Regions from separate parts of the Pseudomonas sp. LBUM1669 genome, predicted to be linked through region 2. Evidence: riboswitches for the same ligand, from Rfam matches in the RefSeq annotation. Region 2 holds a riboswitch; the other holds the start of a gene.
What was found. Region 2 has a riboswitch for cobalamin ahead of ACA051_RS14110 (CbtB domain-containing protein). Riboswitches for the same ligand answer to the same signal wherever they lie in the genome.

Region 1 (3,454 bases), 1.0 Mb from region 2:
CGTAGTAGCTGAAGGGCCAGCCGTAGAACCCGCCGTCCTTCACTGAAGTGATGTAGTCCGGCACCAGATCGCTACCGATTTCGTCCCGCTCATTGACCGCCGTCCACAGGGCGCCGGTCTGAGGTTCCCAGGCCATGCCGTTTGGATTACGAATCCCCGAAGCGAAGATCCGGTGATTGCCGGTGGCGCGATCCACTTCCCAGATCGCCGCGCGACCTTCCTCCTGATCAAGGCCGTTTTCTCCGACATTGCTGTTGGAGCCGACTGTGACGTACAGCTTGCTGCCGTCCTTGCTGGCGATGACGTTTTTGGTCCAGTGGTGATTCAGCGTGCCACCCGGCAGGTCGACCACCTTGATCGGCTGCGACTTGATCGCGGTGTCGCCATTTTCATAGTGAAAGCGCAGCAAGCGGTCGGTGTCGGCGACGTACAGGTCATTGCCGACCAGGGTCATGCCGAAGGGCGAATTGAGGTTTTCCAGGAACACCGTGCGGGTTTCGGCGATGCCGTCGTGGTCCTTGTCCCGCAGCAGCGTGATGCGATTCGGGCTGGGAACGGCGGCGCCGGCACGGCCCATGACTTTCTTCATGACCCAGCCTTTAACGCCTTTGCCGTCATCGGGTTTCGGTGGCGCGTTGGTTTCGGCTACCAGCACATCGCCGTTGGGCAGCACGTAGAGCCAGCGCGGGTGATCGAGCCCTTCGGCAAATGCCGCCACTTGAGTGCCCGCCGCAGCGGTGGGTTTCGCGCCATCCGGCCAGCCGATCGCCGGGGCGATGTTCACCGTCGGGATCAGGGTCTTGTTCGGTTCGGGCAGTTTGGGTGACGGGCCGGTGCCGTCGGAGACTTGCAGGCTGGAGGTTTCACCACAAGCGGCGAGCCCTCCGGCGAGCGCGATGACGAGAACGAGCTGGGGCTTGTGCATGCTGGACTTCCCTATGAGTGCATTGTCTTAATCATAGAGAAGCTTAAGCACGCGATGGTTCAACCAGTCAGCCGCGGGCTTCCTTGAGCAGCACGGCGATGCCGGGGTGATAGTTGCCCGCTTCGTTGCGCAACTTGCGGTAGGCGTATGGGAAATACCAGGCCACGGCGCAGCTGTGTTCCTTTTGCAGGTCGTCGACCATGTCCTGGAGTTCTTCCGGTGTCGCGCTCTGCTGTGCCTTTTGAGGCGCAACGAACAGGCAGCCGAGTCTCAGGTCGCTGGCGTAGCTGATGCGCTTGGCGTTGCTGGTGATGTCCTGCAGCGCTTGAGTCAGGTTCAGGCTATTGACCCGCGGCCAGCGTTGAGTAGTCTGAAGGTAGGCGCGTTGTTCGGGGGTGGCGATATACAGATCGGCGCGGCCGTTGCGTTCCCCTTCTTCGTTCTGTTTGCGCGTCGGTGTTTGTTGCAGTGTGACCATTTCCGCCATCCAGGCTGCTGCAGAGAGCAGGCCGAGGTTGGCTTTTTCGTCGTGCCAGTAAGGCGTGTCGTTATCGCCGCGCACCGTGTTGTAGCGGTCGATACAGTCAAACCAGCGTTCCAGCACCGGTCGCAGGAATTCCAGCTTCGGATTGCTGATAATCATGCCTTGCATGTTGCTCACCCTTGTAATTGTGATGTTGGGTTGTGGCGCTTTGATATCAAAGCTGACAGTGTCGTGCAAGATTGATGTCAGATAATTGATCGGCGGCAGTATATCGCTCGCGCGCGCTTTGTCTTCAATTGACGCTCCACCCCCAACCCTCTAACCTTCGCGGCTTGTTTCAGGTGCTCTGTGGCGGTGGCCGACAGAGTGAAACAGGGAAGCCGGTGAGTGACTATCACCAAGCGACGAAACGTCACGATCCCGGCGCTGCCCCCGCAACGGTAAATGAGTAAAGACTGCGTCTTGAGCCACTGTGTCGACTGTCGACATGGGAAGGCGCGCAGTCCGGCGCGAGCCGCTCATGAGCCCGGAGACCGGCCTGATTCATCCAACGGCATCACGGTGGGCGATGCCAGGCTTCTTGCCGTCTATTCTTGTGCCTGCCCGCCGTTATCCAGCCTCAACGGAGAGCTCCCCATGACTGATTCCCCTGATCGTGACGAACGCCACTTGGCGCGCATGCAGCGCAAAAAAGCCGTGATCGACGAACGCATCGCCAACTCGCCGAATGAGTGCGGCCTGCTGCTGGTGCTGACCGGCAACGGCAAAGGCAAGAGCAGCTCGGCCTTCGGCATGCTCGCCCGGTCCATGGGCCACGGCATGCAGTGCGGCGTGGTGCAGTTCATCAAGGGCCGTAACAGCACCGGTGAAGAGCTGTTCTTCCGCCGCTTCCCGGAGCAGGTGCGTTTTCATGTGATGGGCGAGGGTTTCACTTGGGAAACCCAGGACCGTCAGCGTGACATCGCCGCCGCCGAAGCCGCGTGGGCTGTGTCGCGTGAGTTGTTGCGTGACCCGTCGATTGGTCTGGTGGTGCTGGATGAGTTGAATATTGCCCTCAAGCACGGTTACCTCGACCTCGATCAGGTGCTCACCGACTTGCAGGCGCGTCCACCGATGCAACACGTGGTGGTCACCGGTCGCGGCGCCAAGCCAGAGATGATCGAACTGGCCGACACGGTCACCGAAATGGGCGTGATCAAGCACGCGTTCCAGGCCGGGATCAAAGCGCAAAAAGGCGTCGAATTGTGAGCTGCACTTTATGAGTAGCCATCGTCAATGCCCGGCGGTATTGATTGCCGCGCCGGCCTCCGGTCAGGGCAAGACCACTGTCACCGCCGCGCTGGCCCGTTTGCACCGCAATCAGGGGCGCAAGGTGCGCGTGTTCAAATGCGGCCCGGACTTTCTCGATCCGATGATTCTCGAGCGCGCCAGCGGTGCGCCGGTGTATCAACTGGACATGTGGATGGTTGGCGAGCAGGAAAGCCGTCGGCTTTTGTGGGAGGCGGCCGGGGAAGCCGACCTGATCCTCATTGAAGGCGTCATGGGGCTGTTCGACGGCACGCCGTCCAGCGCCGACCTGGCGCGGCATTTCGGTGTGCCGGTGCTCGGGGTGATTGACGGCACGGCGATGGCGCAGACCTTCGGTGCGCTGGCGCTGGGGCTGGCGAAGTATCAGCCGGACTTGCCGTTTGCCGGTGTATTGGCCAACCGCGTGGGCACGCTGCGTCATGCGCAATTGCTCGAAGGCAGCCTGACTGAAGGCTTGCGCTGGTACGGCGCCTTGTCGCGGGAAACCGGGATCGAATTGCCGAGTCGGCATCTCGGTCTGGTTCAGGCCAGCGAGTTGAACGATCTCGACGTGCGCCTTGATGCGGCGGCCGAATCGCTGGCCAGCAGTTGCGATGTGGCGCTGCCGCCCGCGGTGGAATTCGCCGGGCCCGATGTGATCGCCGCCGAGCCTTTGCTTAAAGGCATCCGAATTGCCGTGGCCCGTGATGAAGCGTTCGCCTTCACCTACGGCGCGAGCCTGGATTTGCTGCGGGCCA
Region 2 (3,454 bases):
CAGAATGCCGTGCTGGACCACCAGTTGGGTCAGCGCGTCCAGCAGCAGGCTTTCGTCGGCTTGGGGCAGTTCGATGGAGATGGAATCGAAGGCGTCGTGATCGTGATCGTCTTCGCCTTCATGGTGGTGATCGTGATGGCTGTGCCGGCTGTCGATGTGTTCTTCGGAACCGGCGCCGAGGCCGATCAACACATCCAGTGGCACGCGGCCGCTGCTGGCTTCGATGACTTTGACGGCTGGCGGCAGTTCTTCGGCGACTTCCAGGCGCACACGGGCCAGGTCTTCCGGGCTGATCAGGTCGGCCTTGTTGAGGATCACCAGGTCGGCGCTGGCCAGTTGGTCGGCGAACAGCTCGTGCAGCGGCGATTCGTGGTCCAGGTTCGGGTCGAGTTTGCGCTGGGCGTCGACCTGATCCGGGAAAGCCGCGAAAGTGCCGGCGGCAACGGCTGGGCTGTCGACCACGGTGATGACCGCGTCAACGGTGCAGGCGCTGCGGATTTCCGGCCACTGGAAGGCTTGAACCAGCGGCTTTGGCAGGGCCAGGCCCGAGGTTTCGATCAGGATGTGGTCGAGGTCGCCGCGACGGGCGACGAGTTCGCGCATCACCGGGAAGAATTCTTCCTGGACGGTGCAGCACAGGCAACCGTTGGCCAGTTCGTAGACGCGACCGTTGGCTTCTTCTTCGGTGCAACCGATGGAGCACTGCTTGAGGATTTCGCCGTCAATGCCCAGCTCGCCGAACTCGTTGACGATCACCGCGATGCGGCGGCCCTGCGCGTTGTCGAGCATGTGCCGCAGCAAGGTGGTTTTACCCGAGCCGAGGAAGCCGGTAACGATGGTGACGGGGAGTTTGGCCAGTGTTTTCATCGGATGCCCTTTGGCAAGGTGGCGGGCATACGGGACGACAATCGCTGCGACGGATGCGCGCGCGGAAGAGTTCGCCACCGGATCACCCCGCCCGGTTGTAGTGAGAATCTGTGTCGAGGCAGGTCTCCTGGCTGACGGTGTGCCGGGCTTGTGGGCCTGGCATTCACTGCGCCTTCCCGCGAACCCGCTGAACAGGGTTTGCAGTGGCGTGGCAGCGAACATCACCGTTCACAGTTGCGGGGGCAGCCGCGGCATCGACCGCGTTCCCTTCTTAGCTTCGGCAAATGCCGAAGAACCTCGAAAGCGCAAGGCTACGCATGGTGTGGGGGCGGGTCAATGTCTTGTGGTGCCCTCACCGGCCCCTTCGCGGGCAAGCCTCGCTCCTACAGGATGGCGGTGCTTTTGTAGGAGCGAGGCTTGCCCGCGAAGAATTCACCTCGGCATCGAAATGAGAACCCATGCCAATTGACGCCAAACCCCCGCCCATGCTCTCCTACACGCCTTGTTACGGGTGCCCTTCACAGGGTGAAACGGGAAACCGGTGAATCATGTGCTTTACTCAAAGCCATGTCAGTCCGGTGCTGCCCCCGCAACGGTAAGCGAGCGAAGCGTCAGATCCACTGTGCCAGCAGTTCGGCATGGGAAGGTGATGCTTGCAGGTTCAGGCGCAAGCCTTGGCCCCTCGTGAGCCCGGAGACCGGCCCGCAACACAAAGTGACCTTTACGTCACCGAATAACAAACCCGCGGTGGGCGGGCGCTGTTTGAACCTCTGCGCGCCCGACTCGCAGGGGGCTTCCATGCGCTCTATTCACCCACTGACAGACCAGAGGGAAGCGCCATGTCGATCATCAGCAGCACCGGCCACAGCACCGCCAGCACCACCACGACCCTGAGCCAACGCCTGACCACCGCCGTATGCGCGTCGATCCTCGGTGCGTGCCTCGTGTATTTCGCCGGTTTCTCGCACATCGAAGCGGTGCACAATGCCGCGCACGATACCCGTCACAGCTCAGCCTTCCCGTGCCATTGAGACCTGCCGACATGATCAAGCGTATTGCGCAAACCGCAGGTTTCAGCGGGCTGCTGGCCGCCCTGTTGCTGACCCTGCTGCAAAGTTTCTGGGTCTCTCCGCTGATTCTGCAGGCCGAAACCTACGAAAAATCCGAGCCGGCCGCTGTTGAAGTTCACGAACACGCCGCCGGTGTCGCCGCTCACACTCACGACGCCGAAGCCTGGGAGCCGGAAGACGGCTGGCAGCGTGTGCTGTCGACCACGGGCGGCAACCTGGTGGTCGCCGTCGGTTTCGCCCTGATGCTCGCCGGTCTCTACACCTTGCGTGCACCGACCAAAACCTCCCAAGGCTTGCTTTGGGGCCTGGCCGGTTACGCGACCTTCGTGCTGGCGCCGACCCTCGGCCTGCCGCCTGAACTGCCGGGCACTGCCGCGGCTGATCTGGCCCAACGGCAACTCTGGTGGATCGGCACGGCCGCGTCCACGGCGGTCGGCATCGCGCTGATCGTGTTCAGTCGTCACTGGCTGATGAAGATCCTCGGCGTGGCGATTCTCGCCGTTCCGCACGTGATCGGCGCGCCGCAACCGGAAGTGCACTCAATGCTCGCTCCGGAAGCGCTGGAAGCGCAGTTCAAAATCGCATCGCAGCTGACCAACGTCGCGTTCTGGCTGGCCCTGGGCCTGATCAGCGCCTGGTTGTTTCGCCGCAAAAGCGATGGCCAATACCACGCATGATTGTTACTCGCACAGCGCCGACTTTAGTCGTCGGCCTGGGCTGCCAGCGCGGCTGCCCTGCCAGTACGCTGCGGGCGTTACTCGATCAGGCGTTACAGGCTCATAAAATCGGACTTCACCAGATCAAGGCCCTGGCCAGTATCGACCTGAAGCGCGATGAACCTGGCCTGGTCGAACTCGCCGCACAACTCGCGTTGCCGCTGATGTATTTCAGCAGCGAGCAATTGGAAGGTTACAAACCGCAACTCAGCCATCATTCGGACATCGCGTTCGAACGCACTGGCTGCTACGGCGTGGCGGAAAGTGCCGCCCTGGCCCTCGCCGAACAACTGGCCCAGGCACCGGCGAAACTGCTGATTCCGCGACAAAAATATGCCCAGGCCACCCTGGCGTTGGCTTGCGTTGCGTAAGATCCCCGATAATCCCCGCCTTCGATCATGAGCAATCTTCATCTGAAGCCTTGCCCAAGCCCTTTTTCTGACAGACTCTTTATTCAAAGGAACGGACGATGACCGTCTACTTCATTGGCGCAGGTCCCGGCGACCCGGAACTGATCACCGTCAAAGGCCAACGGCTGATCCGCAGTTGCCCGGTGATCATCTATGCCGGCTCTTTGGTGCCCGCCGCCGTGCTTGAAGGCCATTGCGCCGAGCAGGTGGTCAACAGTGCCGAACTGCATCTGGAGCAGATCATCGAACTGATCAAAACTGCCCATGCCAACGGCCAGGACGTGGCGCGGGTGCATTCGGGTGATCCGAGTCTTTACGGGGCGATTGGCGAGCAGATTCGCTACTTGCGCGAATTCGACATTCCATTTGAAATCATCCCGGGCGTGACGGC

Region 1: another riboswitch for cobalamin. It lies ahead of cobO (cob(I)yrinic acid a,c-diamide adenosyltransferase); the one in region 2 lies ahead of ACA051_RS14110 (CbtB domain-containing protein).

The regions. Positions count from the first base shown of each region.
Region 1 covers NZ_CP166784.1:2,008,366-2,011,819, forward strand. The annotation lists gene ACA051_RS09315 (PQQ-dependent sugar dehydrogenase) at 1-925, opposite strand, end outside; gene ACA051_RS09320 (hypothetical protein) at 993-1,577, opposite strand; cobalamin riboswitch at 1,732-1,965, shown strand; gene cobO (cob(I)yrinic acid a,c-diamide adenosyltransferase) at 2,046-2,657, shown strand; gene ACA051_RS09330 (cobyrinic acid a,c-diamide synthase CobB) at 2,668-3,454, shown strand, end outside.
Region 2 covers NZ_CP166784.1:3,009,813-3,013,266, reverse strand. The annotation lists gene cobW (cobalamin biosynthesis protein CobW) at 1-867, opposite strand, end outside; cobalamin riboswitch at 968-1,182, opposite strand; cobalamin riboswitch at 1,360-1,587, shown strand; gene ACA051_RS14110 (CbtB domain-containing protein) at 1,707-1,898, shown strand; gene ACA051_RS14105 (CbtA family protein) at 1,910-2,614, shown strand; gene ACA051_RS14100 (cobalamin biosynthesis protein) at 2,611-3,024, shown strand; gene cobM (precorrin-4 C(11)-methyltransferase) at 3,123-3,454, shown strand, end outside.